2 regions of the Stenotrophomonas sp. TWI819 genome follow, and region 1 is predicted to be linked to the other one. Evidence: riboswitches for the same ligand, from Rfam matches in the RefSeq annotation. Region 1 holds a riboswitch; the other holds the start of a gene.

Region 1 (9,961 bases):
AGCGGCAGGCCCTGGTCCTCGATCACCGGCACCAGCCCGTTCGGATTCATCGCCCGGTATTCCGGCGACTGCGTGCCACCGAATGCACCGCCGACCTCGATCGACTCGTAAGGCGCGCCGATCTCCTCGGCACACCACAGCACTTTGCGCACGTTGCTGGAATTGCGACGGCCCCAGATGTTCAGCATGATCGGATTCCCGTATCGTTCGATGCGCGGCAGCGGGGTCGCGCGGTGCCGCTACGATACGCCCAACGGCGGGCCCACCGTCATGTCATGGATGAAAAACAATGATCCTCTACGCACTCGAAATCGTGTTGCTCGTTGCCGGCATCGGTGCCCTGGTGGTCGGTTATCGCCGCCACCATCGCAATCTGCTGCTCAGCGCCGCGCTGTTGCTGCTGGCCAGCGGCATGCTGCCTGACGCCGTGCGAGGCTTCTCCGATGGCTTCAACGGCAGCACGGCCCGCCCGCTGGCCGCGCTGCTGCGTTGAGGCCAGCGCTTACTTCGTCGCCTTGGCCGCACTCTTCTTGGGCAGCGCGCGCACATAGGTCGATTTGCCGTCCTTCTTCATCTCGAACAAACCGGTCGCGGCCAGCAGATCACTGAGTTTGCCGTACCCGTAATTGCGCGAATCGAACGAGGCCTGGTTGCCGATCTGGCTGCCGACCGGGCCCAGGTGTGACCAGCCATCCTCGGCTTCGGCCGAGGTCACCGCGCGCCGGAGCATCTGCACCAGGCGGGTGTCATTGCGCAGCTCCGGGCCGCTCTTGCGCGGGCGGGTTTCCTCGTTGTCCTGCTCCACCTCCTGATCGGCCGCATGCGGCTGCCCCAGGGCTTCGATGTAGGTGAACTTCGAGCACGCGTTGACGAATGGCTCGGGCGTTTTCTTCTCGCCGAAGCCGTACACCTTGACCCCGTCGGTCAGCAGGCGCATCACCAGCGGGGTGAAGTCGGCATCACTGGAGACGATCGCAAAACCATCCAGATTGCGGGCGTACAGCATGTCCATCGCGTCGATCACCATCGCCATGTCCGAGGCGTTCTTGCCGCGGCTGTAGGCAAACTGCTGGATGGGGCGGATCGCGTACTCGTGCAGCACGGACTCCCACCCTTTCAACCGCGGGCTCTTCCAGTTGCCGTAGGCACGGCGGACATTGGCCACGCCGTAGCGGGCCACTTCGGCCAGCACCGCATCAATCTTGGATGAGGGCGCGTTGTCGGCATCGATCAACAGGGCGATGCGCTTTTCCGGTTCGGACATCTCGGTCTCCTGGACAGGATCGGATCGGCCATCGGGCAAGCGCGATGGCCCCTGAACCCAGTATCGGCCATCGACGTGAACATCGCGCTTCACGTGCGACCATGGGCCGCATCACGAGACGACCTGCGCCGCCCCCCGCCGGCGCCCGCCAAGGAGTGAAGCATGACCCGCGATCCCACGCCCCACCTGCTCATCATAGGTGGCGGTTTTGCCGGCCTCTGGGCCACCCGTGCCCTCGCCTCGGCGCACGTGCGCATCACCCTGGTGGACCGTCGCAACCATCATCTGTTCCAGCCGCTGCTCTACCAGGTGGCCACCGCAGGCCTGTCCGCGCCGGATATCGCCGCACCGCTGCGCCACATCCTCGGTCACCAGCGTAATGTCGAAGTGCGGCTGGGCGAAGTGACCGACATCGACAAGGCCGCGCGCACCGCGACGCTGGCCGATGGCACGCAGATTACGTACGACACCCTGATGCTGTGCACCGGCGCCACCCACGCGTATTTCGGCCACGACGAATGGGCCGCCGATGCGCCGGGCCTGAAGACGCTGGACGATGCCATCGCGCTGCGCCGCAAGCTGCTGCTCGCCTTCGAGCGTGCCGAGGCCGAACCCGATCCCGCGCGCAAAGCGGCGTGGCTGAGTTTCGCCGTGGTCGGTGGCGGCCCCACCGGCGTGGAACTGGCCGGCACCCTGGCCGAGATCGCACGGCATACGCTGCGCAATGAGTTCCGCCATATCGATCCCGCCTCGGCCAAGGTCCGCCTGGTCGAAGCCGGCCCGCGCGTGCTGTCCACCTTCCCCGAGGTGCTCTCGCTCAAGGCGCGGCGGCAGCTGGAAAAGCTGGGCGTGGAAGTGCTCACCGGCACGCCGGTCAGCGACATCACTGCCGAAGGCTTCCAGCTCGGCGAGCGCTTCGTCGAGGCCCGCACCGTGGTCTGGGCCGCCGGTGTCGCCGCCTCACCGCTGGCACGTACGTTGGACGTACCACTGGACCGCGCCGGCCGCGTGCCGGTGCAGCCTGACCTCACCCTGGAGGGCCACCCGGAGATCTTCGTTGCCGGTGACCTGGCGGCACTGACCCAGGCCGACGGCAAGCCGGTGCCCGGCGTCGCGCCGGCGGCCAAGCAGATGGGCAAGCACGTGGCCACCACCGTCCAGGCACGCCTGGCCGGCAAGCCCGCGCCGGGTGCGTTCAAATACCAGGACTTCGGCAACCTGGCGACCATCGGCCGCATGGCGGCGATCGTCCACCTCGGCCGGCTGCAGCTTTCCGGCGTGCTGGCCTGGTGGTTCTGGCTGGCCGCGCACGTGTTCTTCCTGATCGGCTTCCGCAACCGCGTGGTGGTGCTGTTGAACTGGGCGGTGGCGTACTGGAGCTACCAGCGCAGCGCACGGATCATCTTCGGTGATGCACAGGACGATCGCCGGCCGAAACGACCGCCCACGCCCTGATCATCCCTGCGACAGACATCGCCAGCCATCCACCTGGCCGCTGTAGGAGACCGCCTCGCTGGCCAGCAGACCTTCGAAGCCGGCGATGTTCTGGTGGGTCGGCAGCATCAGCGGATGCACCACCACCTGCCAGGGGTAGTCGTCGTTGCCCTCGTAGGCGGCGAAGGACACCTTCTGGTCGTTCTTGAGCAGGTGCACGGCGAAGGCGATCGCCACATCCTGGGTCGGAAAGATCAGCGCGAAATCCACCTCGCGCGGAATCGACAGATCGTCGCCATCCTGCAGCATGTTCCAGAGCACATCGCCATTCTCATCTTCCGGGTACAACGACAGATCGCGGGACATGGCACTCCAGGGCTTGGGCAAGCGGATCAACGAACGAGGGTCGATGGTATGCCGCCAACGAAGGCCCGAACAACCCGCACGCGCGGCTACGTGGGATCGGGCAGCGCCAGCCACGCCAGCTTGCGCTCGCGCGGTTGCCGCTTGAGCTGCCACTCGGCCTTCGACGCGGCCGCGCGGTCCGGGTAGGCGCGCATCGCCAGCACCTTCACCGGTGGGTTGGCCCGCGTGTATTTCGCCCCTTTGCCGGCGAGATGGGCCTGGAAGCGTGCGTCCACGTCGTTGCTGATGCCGGCGTAATAGCTGCCGTTGCGGCATTCAAGCAGGTACAGGTACCAGAGGGCGGGTTCAGCGGGCATACCGGGATTATCCCCCGGCACGGGCCCGGCGGCTGCTAGAATCCGCCCCGGATGCAGGAGAGAGGCGCCGCGCTGGCGCCCGCCGAAGGCGCAGGCTCCCATAATCGCTCAGGCCGGTGGCTGCACAGCCACCAACCATGCATCCGACACGCCGATCTGGAGAGAGGTCTTCAATGACCCGCCGAAGGGGCACGTGGCCTTGGCCACCGAACTCTCAGGCAAAAGGACAGCGGGAGCGGCAACGGAATCCCACCCCACGACAGTGCAGCGGCGCTGGCGTGATGCGTGCGCGTTTCCGTCCCCGCCTGACGTGTTTCCCGGAGCCCCCCCATGCTGCTCTCCCTGATCTACCTCATCGCCATCTCGGCCGAAGCCATGACCGGCGCGCTGTCGGCCGGCCGCCGCCGCATGGACCTGTTCGGCGTGGTCATCATCGCCTGCGTCACCGCGCTCGGCGGCGGCTCGCTGCGCGACATCGTGCTCGGCCACTACCCGCTGGGCTGGGTGAAGCACCCGGAGTACCTGGGCTTCACCATCTGCGCAGCACTGATCGCGACCTGGGTGGCGCGCTGGATGCATCACTTCCGGCGCACCTTCCTGGTGCTCGATGGCCTGGGCCTGATCGCGTTCACTCTGATCGGGTGCGCGGTCGCGCGCGAAGGCGGGCACACCGTGCCGATCATCCTGATCGCCGGCATGCTGACCGGTGCGTTCGGCGGCGTGCTGCGCGATGTGTTGTGCAACGAGGTGCCGCTGATCTTCCAGAAAGAACTGTATGCCGTGATCACCCTGCTCACCGGTGCGGCCTACCTGACCCTGCTGGAACTCGGCGTGTCACTCAACGCCGCCACGCTGTGGTGCCTGGGCGGCGGCTTCCTGTTCCGCCTGCTGGCCATCCACTTCAAGTGGGAAATGCCGAAGTTCGTGTACCGCGACGAGGTGCATTGACGCACCCGCGGGCATGACCAAGGTCACGGGAGCTTGAGCGGCCCGGCCCTGTATCATGGCGCTCCCGTTCCATTCGAACGGCATCCAGCCACGCGGCGGTGTACCACCCGCTGCCCCGCCAGACACCCTCTCCCCCGTTGACCTGCCGCCGTCGGCCGGTCCCCATGGACGCACTGCTCCGGTGGAGGGTGCGCAGGATGCGTATGTCCGCTTCAACGCCCCCGTCGTCTCGCCGTCGTTTGGTCACACCGCTGTTGATCGCTGCCGCTGTCGGCCTGGCCGCCATCGCTGCATGGAAACTGCTCGCGCCCGCCCCCGCCGCCGGCCCGTCCGGGGGGCCGCAGCCGACCCCGGTGCGTGTGGCCACTGCGACGCAGGAAGATCTGGTGGTGCGCCTGAAAGCGCTGGGCACGGTGACCCCGCTGCATACGGTGAGCATCCGCAGCCGCGTGGATGGCGAACTGCTTCGGTTGGCATTCTCCGAGGGCCAGCACGTCACCGCCGGCGAGCTGCTGGCCGAGATCGATCCGCGCCCGTTCCAGGTGCAGCTCTCGCGTGCGCTGGGCACCCAGCAGCAGAACCTGGCCGAGCTGGACAATGCCGAAAGCCAGCTCAAGCGCTTCGCCGAACTGCAGAGCAAGCACTTCGTCTCCGCGCAGGACCTCAGTGATCAGCAGAGCAAGGTGCGCCAGCTGCAGGGCCGTCGCCAGACCGACCAGGCGGCGGTGGATGAAGCACGCCTGCAGCTGCAGTACACCCGCATCACCGCACCGGTGGCCGGGCGTATGGGCCTGCGCAACGTCGATGTCGGCAACCTGGTGCGCAGTGGCGATACCGAGCCGCTGGCCACCATCACCCAGACCACCCCGATCAGCGTGCTGTTCACCGTGCCCGAGCCGGACCTGCCGGCGGTGGTGGCTGCCGCACGCGCCAATCCGCAGCTGACCGTGGAAGCCTGGGACCGCGAGGAGCGCACCGCGCTGGGCGATGGCGTGCTCTCCAGCCTGGACAACCGCATCGATACCGCCACCGGCACGCTCAAACTGCGCGCGCAGTTCGCCAACGCGGATGAATCGTTGTTCCCCAACCAGTTCGTCAACGTGCGCCTGCAGGTCAGCAGCAGTGATGCGGTGGTGATTCCCAATGCCGCCGTGCAGTTCGGCAGCAAGGGCAGCTACGTCTACGTGATCGCGGCCGATGACACCTCGTCGCTGCGCACCGTGGTGCTCGGCCCGGCCGATGGCGAACGCGTCTCGGTGCGCGAAGGCCTCAAGGCGGGCGAGCGCGTGGTGGTGGAAGGCATCGACGGCCTGCGCGAAGGCGCCAAGGTCGAGGTGGTGGAGCAGGACCCGCCGCGGACCGGCGCATGAACCTCTCGCGCCCCTTCATCGAGCGCCCGGTCGCGACCACGCTGCTGATGGTGGCGCTGCTGCTGTCCGGCGTGATGGCCTATCGCCTGCTGCCGGTCGCGGCACTGCCGCAGGTCGATTACCCGATCATCCAGATCACCACGCTGTATCCCGGCGCCAGCCCGGACGTCACCACCAGCGCGGTCACCGCGCCGCTGGAACGGCAACTCGGGCAGATTCCCGGCCTGAAGCAGATGTCCTCGACCAGCTCCGGCGGCGCGTCGGTGATCACCCTGCAGTTCTCGCTGGAGGTCGCGCTCGGCGTGGCCGAGCAGGAAGTGCAGGCCGCGATCAACGCCGCCGACAGCTTCCTGCCCGACGATCTGCCGGTGCCGCCGGTGTACCGCAAGGTCAACCCGGCTGACACCCCGATCCTGACCCTGGCAGTGACCTCGCAGGGCCTCTCGCTGCCGCAGGTGCACGATCTGGTCGATACCCGCATGGCGCAGCGGCTCTCGCAGCTGCCTGGGGTCGGGCTGGTCAGCCTCGCTGGTGGGCAGCGCCCGGCGGTCCGCATCCAGGTCAATCCGTCCGCGCTGGCCGCCAACGGGCTGAGCATGGCCAGCATCCGCACCGCGATCGGCACGGCCAACGTCAACATGCCCAAGGGCAGCTTCGACGGGCCGACCCGCGCGATCATGCTCGATGCCAACGATCAGATGCGCTCGGTGGCCGAGTACCGCGCCCTGATCCTGGCCTGGAAGGATGGCGCACCGCTGCGTCTGGGCGATGTCGCCACCATCGAAGATGGCGCCGAGAACCGCCAGCTGGCCGCGTGGTCGGGCACCACCCCGGCGGTGCTGATCAACATCCAGCGCCAGCCCGGCGCGAACGTGATCGCCGTGGTCGACCAGGTGCGTGCGCTGCTGCCGCAGCTGCAATCCTCGCTGCCGGCCGGTGTGGATGTGGCCATCCTCAGCGATCGCACCGAATCGATCCGCGCCTCGATCCGTGGCGTGCAGCACGAGCTGCTGATCGCGATCGCACTGGTGGTGATGGTCACCTTCCTGTTCCTGCGCAACATCCCGGCCACGATCATTCCCAGCATCGCGGTCCCGCTGTCGCTGGTCGGCACGTTCGGGGTGATGCTGCTGGCCGGCTTCTCGCTCAACAACCTCACGCTGATGGCGCTGACCATCGCCACCGGTTTCGTGGTGGACGATGCGATCGTGATGCTGGAGAACATCGCCCGTCATCTGGAGCGCGGTGCCACGCCGATGCAGGCAGCGCTGAAGGGTGCCAGGCAGATCGGCTTCACGCTGATCTCGCTGACCCTGTCGCTGATCGCCGTGTTGATCCCGCTGCTGTTCATGGCCGACGTGGTCGGCAAGCTGTTCCACGAATTCGCGATCACCTTGGCGGTGGCGATCGGCATCTCGCTGCTGGTCTCGCTGACGCTGACGCCGATGATGTGCGCGCGCCTGCTCAAGGCCGGCCATGCGACCCGTCGCGATGCCGATGGGCAGGAATCGGCCCAGCAGGGCGACCCGTTCGACCGCGTCGTGGCGGTCTATGATCGCCAGCTGCATTGGGTGCTGCAGCGCCAGCCGTTGATGCTGGCCGCCACTGTCGCCACGCTGGTACTGACAGCGCTGCTGTACGTGTGGGTGCCCAAGGGCTTCTTCCCGGTGCAGGATGCCGGGCTGATCCAGGGCATCAGCGAGGCGCCGCAGTCGATCTCCTTCCAGGCGATGGCGCAGCGCCAGCAGGCCTTGTCGGCGGCGCTGCTGGAAGATGAGGACGTGGCCAGCCTGTCCTCGTTCATCGGCGTGGACGGCAACAACGCCACCCTCAACAGTGGGCGTCTTCTGATCGAATTGAAACCGCACGCACAGCGCGCTGCCGATGCACAGGCGATCATCGCGCGGCTGCAGCAGCGCGTGGCGCATGTCCCGGGCATCAAACTGTATCTGCAACCGGTCCAGGAACTGGGCATCGAGGACCGGATCAGCCGTACCCAGTATCAGTTCACTCTGACCAGCCCGGATATCGCGCAGCTGGAGACGTGGGCGCCGCGCCTGCTCGAGCATCTGCAGCAGGCACCGGCACTGGCCGACGTCGCCAGCGATCTGCAGAACCAAGGGCTGCAGGCACATGTGGTGATCGACCGGGTCGCCGCAGCGCGCCTGGGCATCAGCGTGGAGACCATCGCCGATGCGCTGTACGACGCGTTCGGGCAGCGCCAGATCTCGACCATCTTCACCCAGGCCAACCAGTACCGCGTGGTGCTGGAAGCGCGCCCGGACGTGGCCTTCGGCCCGGATGCGATCGCACGCCTGCACGTCACCGGCCCGGATGGTCGGCAGGTGCCGCTGGGCGGCATCGCGCGGATCGAACAGCGCCCCGCGCAGCTGCTGATCAACCATGTCGGCCAGTTCCCGGCGGTGACGTTCTCGTTCAACCTCGCCCCGGAGGCATCGCTGGGCGAAGCGGTGGATGCCATCGAAGGCGCCCGCGCCGCGATCGGCCTGCCGGCCAGCGTAGAGCTTCGCCTGCAGGGCGCGGCCGATGCGTTCCGCGCCTCGCTGTCGAGCACCTTGTGGCTGGTGCTGGCCGCGGTGGTGGTGATGTACCTGGTGCTGGGCGTGCTCTACGAGAGCTTCATCCACCCGATCACCATCCTCTCCACCCTGCCCTCGGCCACGGTGGGCGCGTTGCTTGCCCTGCTGGTGAGCGGGCGCAGCCTGGACCTGATCGCGGTGATCGGCATCGTGCTGCTGATCGGGCTGGTCAAGAAGAACGCGATCATGATGATCGACTTCGCGCTGGAGGCCGAGCGCGAGCACGGCATGGCGCCGCGCCAGGCCATCCATCAGGCCGCATTGCTGCGCTTCCGCCCGATCCTGATGACCACGCTGGCCGCGTTGTTCGGCGCGATCCCGCTGATGTTCGCCAGTGGCTCGGGCGCCGAGCTGCGCCAGCCGTTGGGCCTGGTGATGGTCGGTGGGCTGATCGTCAGCCAGGTGCTGACCCTGTTCACCACGCCGGTGATCTACCTGTTCTTCGACCGCTTCCGCCAGCGCCCCGCGCCGGTGACCGACAAGGCTGACGAGGCGCTGGCGTGAGCCCGCTGTCGCGGGCGATCGGCTGGTTCGTGCAGCATCCCGTCGCCACCGTGCTGCTGGCAGTGGCGGTGGTACTGGCCGGCCTGCTCGGGTTGCGCCTGCTGCCGGTCGCGCCGCTGCCGCAGGTCGACTACCCGGCGATCAACGTCAGCGCCAGCCTGCCGGGCGCGAGCCCCGAGTCGATGGCGGCCAACGTCGCCACGCCATTGGAACGTGCGCTGGGCACCATCCCGGGGCTGACCGGGATCGACTCGGCCAGCACCCAGGGCTCGACCCAGGTCGAGCTGAAGTTCGCGCTCGGCCGCAACGTGGACGATGCCGCGCGCGACGTGCAGGCAGCGATCAATGCCGCACGTGCGCAGTTGCCCAGCGGCATGCCGGGCATGCCGCAGTACCGCAAGGTGAACCCCTCGCAGGCGCCGATCATGGCGCTGGCGCTGAGTTCGGACAGCCTCGCGCCGGGGCAGATCTACGACGTGGCCTCCACCGTGATCGCGCAGAAGCTGGCGCAGATTCCCGGCGTCGGCGAGGTGCAGGTGGGCGGCAGCTCACTGCCCGCGGTGCGCGTTTCGCTCGACCCCAATGCCCTGAACCATCACCGCATCGCGCTGGACGACATCGCCGCAGCGATCCGCAACGCCAACGCGCTCAAGCCGCTGGGCACGGTGGCCAGCCAGGCCCAACAATGGCAGCTGGAAGCCACGCTGCAGCTGCGCACCGCTGGCGAGTACCGCCGCCTGATCGTGGCGATGCGCGACGGCCGCCCGGTGTACCTGGAGGATGTGGCCGGGATCCGCGAAGGCGTCGAGGATCGCTACGCCAGCGGCTTCCACAACGAGCGCCCGGCGGTGCTGCTGATCGTCAGCCGCCAGCCGGACGCCAACATCATCGAGACCGTCGACGCCATCCAGGCGCAGATGGCCACGCTGCAGGCACTGCTGCCGGCCACCATCGACATGCAGGTGGTGATGGACCGCTCGCCGGTGATCCGCGCCACGCTGCGCGAGGCCGAGCTGACGCTGTTGCTGGCGATCGCCCTGGTGGTGCTGGTGGTGCTGGCCTTCCTGGGTCACTGGCGCGCGGCGCTGGTGCCGACCGTGGCGATCCCGGTCTCGCTGC
Region 2 (9,961 bases), on a different contig from region 1:
AGCACAGCGCTGGCTGCTGGTGCTTGATGAGGCGATCAGCCCGTGCGTGGATCCCTCGGCGGTGATCGAGATCGGCAGCGCCAACCGCAACCGCTGGCTGCTGTTCCCGGGCAGCGCGTGGCGAGCGGACTGCCATGCCGCAGTGACGGCCAGCGACACCGGGCAGGACGAAGAAGACTGAACGATGGGCCGCGCTTAACCGACGGGCAACATCGCTCCGACCGCTCTCCGACACCCCGCTGACGACCATGGCGCCGGAATCTCCCGCCGGCCCCTTTGTCCATGTTCCCAGCGTCCATCGTTGACCTTTCCTCCGCGCCAGTGGCGACAGCCACGCCGCACTTCCTCCGCGACCACCTATGGGTTCCGCTGGCGTTGACCCTGCTCGCCAGCGCTGCGCTGATGGGCGCCGGGGGCGACCAGTGGCTGGCCGACCAGTGGTATCGCCTGGAGGGGCGGCAGTGGGCGCTGCAGAACGCCTGGTTCACCACTCACCTGGTCCATCAGGCCGGCAAATGGGCCAGCAGTGTGGCGGCGCTCGTGGCCATCGTGCTGTGCTTCCACGCCTGGCGCAGTGAGCGCGCCGTCGCGTGGCGCTGGCCGCTGCTGTATCTGGTGCTGGCGGTGGCGCTGGGGACCGGTCTGGTCTCGCTGCTCAAGTCACTGACCAACATGGACTGCCCGTGGGATCTCACCCGCTACGGCGGCACCCGCGGGTTCATCGGCCTGTTCGCCACACGCCCACCGGGCATGCCGCGCGGGGTCTGCTTCCCCGGCGGGCACTCCAGCGCGGGTTTTGCGTGGGTCAGCCTGTACTTCTTCGCCCTGATGATGCGCCCCGCCTGGCGCAGGCGCGGCCTGGCGGTCGGCCTGCTGACCGGCGGCGTCTTCGGGTTCTCGCAGCAACTGCGTGGCGCGCATTTCCTGTCACATGATCTGTGGACACTGGCCATCTGCTGGGTGGTATCGCTGGGCCTGTACCTGCTGGTTGAACGCATCCGGCTGCGCGAACGCAGCACGGCGCCCGTCGGTGCGCAGGGAGACGCGGCATGAGCGCCACCCTCCCGCATGCTACACGCTTCCCGGCGCTGGCTACCTTGCGTGCCTGGCGCCCGCAGTGCACGACCGAGACCCTCATCCTGCTCACCAGCGTGTTCTTCGCGCTGGCCTGCAATGGGCTGTTCTGGCACAGCGCGATGGCGACCCACCCGGGCAGCGTCCGCTTCGCGCTCTCGCTGCTGCTGTTCCTGGTCGGCGCGCACAGTCTGTTGATGGGCCTGCTGGTCTGGCGATGGAATGCCAAAGTCGTGATCAGCGTGCTGCTGATCGGCACCGCACTGGCCGCGCACTACATGAGCAGTTACCACATCTATCTGGATGCGGACATGCTGCGCAACGTGCTGGCGACCGATCACAAGGAAAGCGGCGAGCTGATCACGCCTACGCTGATCCTGCCGCTGCTGCTGTTGGCCTTCGCTCCCATGCTGCTGCTGTGGCGCGTGCAGCTGCGCCGACGCACGCTGGGCGGCGCGCTGCTGTGGCGCATCGGTTTCCTGCTGCTGTCGACCCTGATCGCCTTCGGCGGTGCGATGCTGTCCTTTCAGGAAATGTCATCGCTGATGCGCAACCAGCGCGAGGTGCGTTACCTGGCCACGCCCGGCAACTTCCTGCTCGGCCTGCCCAAGGCGCTGCGCGGCGACAATCCGATCCAGCGCGCTCCCAAGCTGCCGATCGGCATGGATGCCAAAGCGACCCCACGTGCGTCAGGCGGCCGCCCGCGCCTGCTGGTGATCGTGATGGGCGAGACCGCACGCGCGCAGAACTGGGGCCTCAACGCCTATGCCAGGCAGACCACGCCGGAACTGGCCCAGGCCGGGGTGATCAACTTCCCCGACATGCACTCATGCGGCACCAGTACCGAGGTCTCCCTGCCGTGCCTGTTCTCGCCGTATGGGCGGCATGACTACGACGAAACGAAGATCCGCGCACACCAGTCACTGCTGCACGTGCTGGACCACGCGGGCATCAGCACCTTGTGGCGCGACAACCAGTCCGGCTGCAAGGGCGTGTGCGAAGGCCTGGAAATGCAGCCACTGGACGATGCCAGGCACCCGACCCTGTGCGCCAACGGGCGTTGCATGGACGAGATCCTGATCGACGATCTGGCCACCCAGGTCCGCGCCAGGCCGGGAGACCGCGTGGTGGTGCTGCACCAGCTGGGCAACCACGGGCCGAGCTATTTCGAGCGCTATCCGGCGCGCTTCCGTCGCTTCACGCCGACCTGCGACACGCCGGATCTGGGCAAGTGCAGTCGCGAGCAGATCACCAACAGTTACGACAATGCGCTGCTGTACACCGATCACCTGCTCTCGCGCACGATCGGCACGCTGAAGGGCATGGACGACTACGACACGGCGATGATCTACCTCTCCGACCACGGTGAATCGCTCGGCGAAAAGGGCCTGTATCTGCACGGCGTGCCGTATGCAATCGCGCCGCAGGAGCAGACCCGCGTGCCGATGACGATGTGGTTCTCGCCGTCCTTCGCGGCCAACCGTGGGCTCAACCTGGCCTGCGTGCGGCAGCGGGCGGGCAAGTACACCGACCACGACAATCTGTTCCCGTCGGTACTCGGACTGATGCAGGTCAAGACGTCGGTGTATGAACGTGACCGGGATCTGTTTGCGTCGTGCGAGGTTTGAAGCGGAACGACCACTGCTGTCAGCTATTCGCTCTTCCGTTTGGGTCGAGGCAGGCCATACCGTGGCGGGACGCGCCGTAAACCCATCCATGGGGGCTCGACGTGCGCCATCCATGGCGCCCGACGGTCCCGCCACGGTATGGCCTGCCTCGCCCCCACAGATTGCGTTGTCGGAACGGCAGGCAAAGGCAAAACATTCGCTTAGACAGTCAACGTTCGCTCTGAACGCCGTTGTTTCTCCATGCGCACCGACCCACTGTCGACGGGGCGGTGTGGGTGGGTTGGCGGGACCGTTATGCGCCATGGATGGCGCATATCGAGCCCCCATGGACGGGTTCACGGCGGGTCCCGACAACCCACCCACACCGACCCTCCCCACGTAACACGGCCGCCAAACCTTCGCCGTTGAAGTTGCCGTTGAAGTTGCCGCTGAAGCTGTCGTTGACACTGACGATCGACCCGCCCCTTGCTGCCCTGCCCCTTGCGGTGCGCCCGGCGCTTCACTAGCCTTCGCCGGTCTGTCACCACCCAAGGATGTGCCCGTGAACCACCGCCCGCTCCTGCTGGCCCTGGCAGTCAGTGCTGCCGCACTGACGCTGGCGGCCTGCCAGAAGGAACCGTCCCCCGCCGATGCACCGGCCACGGGCACCACCCAGTCCAAGGAAACCGCGGACCAGTTCATCGCCCGCGTCAACGCCGAGTACAAAGCCATGTACCCGGAAATGACCTCGGCCCAGTGGCTGTCCTCGACCTACATCAACGACGATTCCGAGCGCGTCGCGGCCAAGGCCAACGAACGCTGGCTCACCGTCCTCAATGGCTGGATCACCCAGGCTGGCCAGTACGACGGCCAGCCGATGAGCGAAGACACCAAGCGCCAGATCCACCTGCTCAAGCTGATGACCTCCATGCCCGCCCCGCGCGACCCGGCCAAGCTCTCCGAGCTGACCCGCATCGCCAGCCGCATGGAAGGCGCCTATGGCTCCGGCAAATACTGCACCGATGAAGCCAACCCGCAGACCTGCCGCCAGCTCGGCGATCTGGAACAGGTCCTCGCCCGCAGCCGCGACTACGACAAGCAGCTCGACGCCTGGCAGGGCTGGCACGGCACCACCAAGCCGATGCGCGCCGATTACGAACGCTTCGTCAGCCTGGTCAATGAAGGCGCCAAGGAAATGGGCTTCGCCGATGCCGGCCAGATGTGGCGCAGCGGCTATGACATGCCCGCCGACCAGATCGGCCCGGAAACCGACCGCCTGTGGGACCAGGTCAAGCCGATGTACGAGCAGCTGCACTGCTATGCCCGTACCAAGCTCGATGGTACGTACGGCAAGGACAAAGCCGAGGTCAACGGCGGCCTGATCGCCGCGCACCTGACCGGCAACATGTGGCAGCAGGACTGGTCCAACCTGTGGGACCAGCTGGAGCCGTATCCCGGTGCCGGCAACCTGGACATCACCGCCGCACTGGAAAAGCAGTATCAGACCAACCTCAGTGGCGCACTGGCCAAGGCCGGCAGCGGCGCGAACGTGGAAGCGCTGTACAAGGCGCAGCGTGAAGCCGAACTGCGCACCGCCAAGCAGATGACCGAGCGCGCGCAGGACTTCTATGTCTCGCTCGGCATGCCTGCACTGCCGAAGTCGTATTGGGACAAGACCCAGTTCATCAAGCCGCTGGACCGTGATGTGGTCTGCCACGCCAGCGCGTGGGACATGAACATGGAAGGCGACGTGCGCACCAAGATGTGCATCAAGCCGAACGAAGAAAACTTCACCACGATCTACCACGAGCTGGGCCACATCTATTACGACCTGGCCTACAACCCGCTGCCGCCGTTGTTCCAGGGCGGTGCCAACGATGGCTTCCATGAAGCGATCGGCGACACCATCGTGCTGGCGATGACCCCGCAGTACCTCAACTCGATCGGCCTGGTCGATACCCCGCAGGAAAGCCGCGAGGCGACCATCAACGCGCAGATGCGCATGGCCCTGAGCGGCGTGTCGTTCCTGCCGTTCGGCCTGATGATCGACCGCTGGCGCTGGGGTGTGTTCGATGGCTCGATCACCCCGGACCATTACAACCAGGCGTGGTGGGACCTGAAGGCCAAGTACCAGGGTGTGGCGCCGGCCAGCGCACGCGGTGAGGAGTTCTTCGACGCGGGTGCCAAGTACCACGTGCCGGGCAACACCCCCTACACCCGTTACTTCCTGGCGCGCATCCTGCAGTTCCAGTTCTACAAGGGCCTGTGCGATGCCTCCGGCTACAAGGGCCCGCTGCACCAGTGCAGCTTCTACGGCAACAAGGAAGCCGGCCAGAAGTTCTGGGCAATGCTGAGCAAGGGCGCCAGCCAGCCGTGGCAGGCCACGCTGAAGGAAATCACCGGCGGCGACAAGCTCGATGCCGGCCCGATGATCGAGTACTTCACCCCGGTCAACGAATGGCTCAAGCAGCAGAACCAGGGCCAGATGTGTGGGTGGCAGGTGCCGCCTGCCACCGCTGCGGCCCCGGCCGCACCGACGGCGCCCGCGGCACCGTAACCCGTGGGTTGGGCCGGGCCCTGCCCGGCCACAGCCCGCAACGAAAAAACCGGCCGAAAGGCCGGTTTTTTTGTCCGTGACGCTTTGGCCTGCGTCCGGCCTCGATGGGCCGGGAGCACGTGCGACCACGCGTGGCGTAGCGCTACGACTTGGGTTTCAGGGCAGCCGCCAGCTCGGTCTTGAACTGCTCGAAATCCATGCCATCGGCCTTGGCCTCGGCGTGCGCGGCATCCTTCAACGCATCCGAGTACACCAGCCGGACAGGGGTGCCCTGCCGCTCGTGCAGTTCGGCGGCCTGCATGATCAGGGCCAGTACCCGCGCCGCGCTGGGCGTCTGACCGGCAATGCGGCCATCCATCCCCAGCACCCATTCTCCGTCGCGGCGGACGATGCCGGCCAGCAGCGTACGCTGCTGATCGCGCAGCTCTGCGTGCGGCTCAACCGGCGGGGTGGCGGCCTGCTCGCGGTTGGCGGCCTGGGTTTCACGGCGCCGGCGGATGTCGCGGCGCAGTTTGGAGGTGGTCGACATCAGGGACTTCCGGACTGCATGAAAGGGCAAAGGATACCGCACGGGTCCTGATGGTCCCGCCAGCTGCGTGGCCTACTCGATGGGCGTCAGTACTTCGCGGCGGCGCTCGCAATACCGCTCCCAGTACCAGAACGAGCCGCCCAGTGCGAAGAAGCCCATGTAGCCCAACGCCAGATGTACCGGACTGCTGCTGAGCATCGGCGAGACCACACCGGCCACGACGGTGTTGATCATCAGCTGGATGAACATCTGCATCGAGGACGCCAGGCCGCGCTGGTGCGGGTACATGTCCAGCACCGCCAGCGCCAGCACCGGGAAGATCAGCGCCATGCCCACGCCGCCCAGGAAGATCGGCATCACCGCCCACGGCAGCGCGATCTGCTGCACGGACAGCACGTAGGTGATGTTGAGCAGGGCCGACACTGCGCACAGACCGAACCCGATCGCGATCTGCCGCTGCGGCAGGATCCGCCCGGCCATCCGCCCGGACAGGAACGAGCCCATCGTCATGCCGCCGATGGTCGGAATGAACAACCAGGCAAAACCGCCCTCGCCCAGCTTGAGGTGCTGCATCACCAGCACCGGCGCCGAGGCGATGTACAGGAAAATGCCGGAGAAATTCAGCGCACCGGCAGCCGAAAGCCGCAGCAGGCGCGCGTTGGAGCCCATGCGGGCATAGCTGCGCAGCAGTTCACGCATCGACAGTGGCGTGCGCGCCTCGACCGGGTGGGTTTCCGGCAGCCACTTGCCCGTGGCCAGCAGCAGGACCACGCCGAACAGCACCAGGAACCAGAAGATCAGCGGCCAGTCGCCGCCGCCGAGCAGGATCCAGCCACCGATGATCGGGGCGATCGCCGGGGCCACGCCGAAGATCATCGAGACCTGGCTCATCAAGCGCTGCGCGTCGGCACCGTGGTACAGATCGCGGATCACGGCGCGGCCGACGATCACACCCACACCGGCAGTCACGCCCTGCAGTGCGCGGAACACCAGCAACGTGGTCATGTCCCGCGACAGCGCACAGCCGATCGAGGCGCCGATGAACAACACCAGCCCGCCGATGATCACCCGCTTGCGGCCGAAGGCATCCGATAGCGGGCCGTGCGCCAGGCTCATCAGGCCATAGAACAGCAGGTAGACGCTGATGGTCTGCTGCACCGCGACCTGGTCCACCTGCATGCGCTCGCCCAGCAACAGGAAGGCCGGGAAAATGGTGTCGATCGAGAACGGACCGAACATCGCCAGGCCTGCAAGCAGCAGGGCCAGACGGCGGGTCGAAGGTGAGGCGGGCGTCATGCGGGCTTCCGTCAGCGGCCATGCGCACTGCACGGCGGGCGCCTGGCCCGGAACGGGCGGCGCCAGATGAATACGAGGATCCGTTGATCATAGGCCTTTGCCGACCCCGGCACCATGCCCGGCGGCGGTTTCAGGCGTCCATGCGCCCCCGTATTCAGGTGCCGGAAAGGCCCAGTGGGCCGAAGCGCTGGGCTATAATCGCCCCGCTACATGGTGGGAGAAGCGGACACCCGCTGCCGAAGGCGCAACGCCCGTAATCGCTCAGGCCCGATACCACCCGCATCAAAACTCTGGAGAGACCGGCGAGTGCCGGCGCCGAAGGGGCACGAAGTCCGCAGATGCGCGCTTCCAAACTCTCAGGCAAAAGGACAGAGGGGCACCCAGGAAGACCGCAAGGTCCGGTGGATCGCTGTCGCCCGCGACGCGCCCTGGCCCCGGCCGCCTTCCGAACGTGCGTGCCCACTCTCCGAGATGCCAGCCATGTCCCAGAACACCCCCTCCCTGCGCGAGCTTGAACACAGCCACGCGTTCGTCGAACGCCACATCGGCCCCAACGACGCTGAAATCGCGCAGATGCTCGACGTGGTCGGCCACGCCTCGCTGGACGCGCTGACCGATGCGATTGTCCCGGCCGGGATCAAATCGCCGGCACCGCTGGACCTGCCCGAGTCGCTGACCGAAGTGCAGGCACTGGCCAAAATCCGCGCCATCGCCGACAAGAACCAGGTGTTCCGCACCTTCATCGGGCAGGGCTACTACGGCACGCTCACCCCGAACGTCATCCTGCGCAACGTGCTGGAAAACCCGGCGTGGTACACCGCCTACACCCCGTACCAGGCCGAGATTTCGCAGGGCCGCATGGAAGCGCTGATCAACTTCCAGACGCTGTGCGCCGACCTCACGGGCATGGAGATCGCCAACGCCTCGCTGCTGGATGAAGCCACCGCCGCCGCCGAAGCGATGACGCTGGCCAAGCGCTCGGCCAAGTCGAAGTCCGATACCTTCTTCGTGCACGACGCCGTGCACCCGCAGACGCTGGAACTGCTGCGCACCCGCGCCGAGCCGATGGGCATCGTGCTGCGCGTGGGCACCCCGGCCGAGGCGATGGAAGCCGAAGCCTACGGCGTGCTGCTGCAGTACCCGGATACCTTCGGCCATATCGGCGACTACAAGGCGCTGGCCGATGCCGTGCACGCGCGCGGTGGCCTGGTCGCCGTGGCCACCGATCTGCTGGCGCTGACCCTGATCGCCGCCCCCGGCGAATGGGGCGCGGACATCGTGGTCGGCAACTCGCAGCGCTTCGGCGTGCCGTTCGGCTTCGGTGGCCCGCATGCCGCCTTCATGGCCTGCCGCGATGCCTACAAGCGCTCGATGCCGGGCCGCCTGATCGGCGTCTCTGTCGACGCGCAGGGCAACGCTGCCTACCGCTTGACGCTGCAGACCCGCGAGCAGCACATCCGCCGCGAGAAGGCGACCTCCAACATCTGTACCGCCCAGGTGCTGCTGGCGGTGATGGCCTCGATGTATGCCGTGTACCACGGCCCGGAAGGCCTGACCCGCATTGCCCGTCGCACCCACCGTCTGGCCGCGATCCTGGCCGCCGCACTGCGCGGCGTCGGCGTCAACGTGGGCGAGCACTTCTTCGACACCCTGCACGTCAAGGATGTGGACGCCAAGGCGATCCACGCCAAGGCTGCGGCGGCGCGCATCAACCTGCGTGCGATCGACAGCGATGCGGTCGGCATCAGCCTGGACGAAACCGCCACCCGCGCCGACATCGTCGCGCTCGGCCAGCTGTTCGGTGCCACGGTCGACGTGGATGCACTGGATGCGGCCACCGCCGATGCGTTGCCGGCCGCTCTGGTGCGCACCAGCGACTTCCTGACCCACCCGGTGTTCAACACCCACCACAGCGAACACGAACTGCTGCGTTACCTGCGCTCGCTGGCGGACAAGGACCTGGCGATGGATCGCACCATGATCCCGCTGGGCAGCTGCACCATGAAGCTCAACGCCACCGCCGAGATGATCCCGGTGACGTGGCCGGAATTCGCCAACATCCATCCGCTGGCCCCGGCCGATCAGGCCACCGGCTACAAGGAACTGATCGACGGCCTGGAAGCGATGCTGGTCGAGTGCACCGGCTATGACGCGGTGAGCCTGCAGCCGAACTCCGGCGCGCAGGGTGAGTACGCCGGCCTACTGGCGATCCGCGCCTACCACCGCTCGCGCGGCGAAGGCCATCGCGACGTCTGCCTGATTCCGGATTCGGCGCACGGCACCAACCCGGCCTCGGCCCAGATGTGCGGCATGAAGGTCGTGGTGACCAAGACCGATGCCAACGGCAACGTCGACCTGGACGACATCCGCATCAACGCGGAGAAGTACAGCGACCGCCTGGCCGCGCTGATGATCACCTACCCGTCCACGCACGGCGTGTTCGAGGAAGAAGTGGTGGAGATCTGCGAGATCGTGCACCAGCACGGTGGCCAGGTGTACACCGACGGCGCCAACATGAACGCCCTGGTCGGCGTGGCCAAGCCCGGCAAGTGGGGCTCGGACGTGTCACACCTGAACCTGCACAAGACCTTCTGCATCCCGCACGGCGGCGGCGGCCCGGGCGTCGGCCCGTGTGCGGTCAAGTCGCACCTCGCCCCGTTCCTGCCGAAGGTGCTGGGCGGCGAAGGCGATGTCGGCATGGTCAGCGCGGCCAGCTTCGGCAGCGCCTCGATCCTGCCGATCAGCTGGATGTACATCACGCTGATGGGCACCGCCGGCCTGCGCAAGGCAACCCAGGTGGCCCTGCTCAACGCCAACTACATCGCCAAGCGCCTGGCCCCGCACTTCAAGACCCTGTATACCGGCCGCAACGGCCTGGTGGCGCACGAGTGCATCCTG

The links. A riboswitch is a leader RNA that binds a small molecule or an ion and turns the genes downstream of it on or off. The one in region 1 is predicted to bind glycine.
Region 2: linked by a shared signal. The riboswitch ahead of gcvP (aminomethyl-transferring glycine dehydrogenase) and the one ahead of ABE463_RS07805 (trimeric intracellular cation channel family protein) in region 1 are both predicted to bind glycine.

The regions. Positions count from the first base shown of each region.
Region 1 is NZ_JBDJKY010000004.1:263,254-273,214, reverse strand. It holds gene ABE463_RS07835 (glutathione S-transferase) at 1-188, opposite strand, end outside; gene ABE463_RS07830 (hypothetical protein) at 290-493, shown strand; gene ABE463_RS07825 (NYN domain-containing protein) at 503-1,264, opposite strand; gene ABE463_RS07820 (NAD(P)/FAD-dependent oxidoreductase) at 1,427-2,719, shown strand; gene ABE463_RS07815 (ribonuclease E inhibitor RraB) at 2,720-3,064, opposite strand; gene ABE463_RS07810 (GIY-YIG nuclease family protein) at 3,151-3,420, opposite strand; glycine riboswitch at 3,465-3,558, shown strand; glycine riboswitch at 3,567-3,658, shown strand; gene ABE463_RS07805 (trimeric intracellular cation channel family protein) at 3,751-4,368, shown strand; gene ABE463_RS07800 (MdtA/MuxA family multidrug efflux RND transporter periplasmic adaptor subunit) at 4,623-5,738, shown strand; gene ABE463_RS07795 (MdtB/MuxB family multidrug efflux RND transporter permease subunit) at 5,735-8,842, shown strand; gene ABE463_RS07790 (efflux RND transporter permease subunit) at 8,839-9,961, shown strand, end outside.
Region 2 is NZ_JBDJKY010000007.1:146,786-156,746, forward strand. It holds gene ABE463_RS11685 (glycosyltransferase family 39 protein) at 1-181, shown strand, start outside; gene ABE463_RS11690 (phosphatase PAP2 family protein) at 283-1,053, shown strand; gene ABE463_RS11695 (phosphoethanolamine--lipid A transferase) at 1,050-2,702, shown strand; gene ABE463_RS11700 (M2 family metallopeptidase) at 3,244-5,238, shown strand; gene ABE463_RS11705 (hypothetical protein) at 5,381-5,767, opposite strand; gene ABE463_RS11710 (multidrug effflux MFS transporter) at 5,840-7,063, opposite strand; glycine riboswitch at 7,344-7,445, shown strand; gene gcvP (aminomethyl-transferring glycine dehydrogenase) at 7,535-9,961, shown strand, end outside.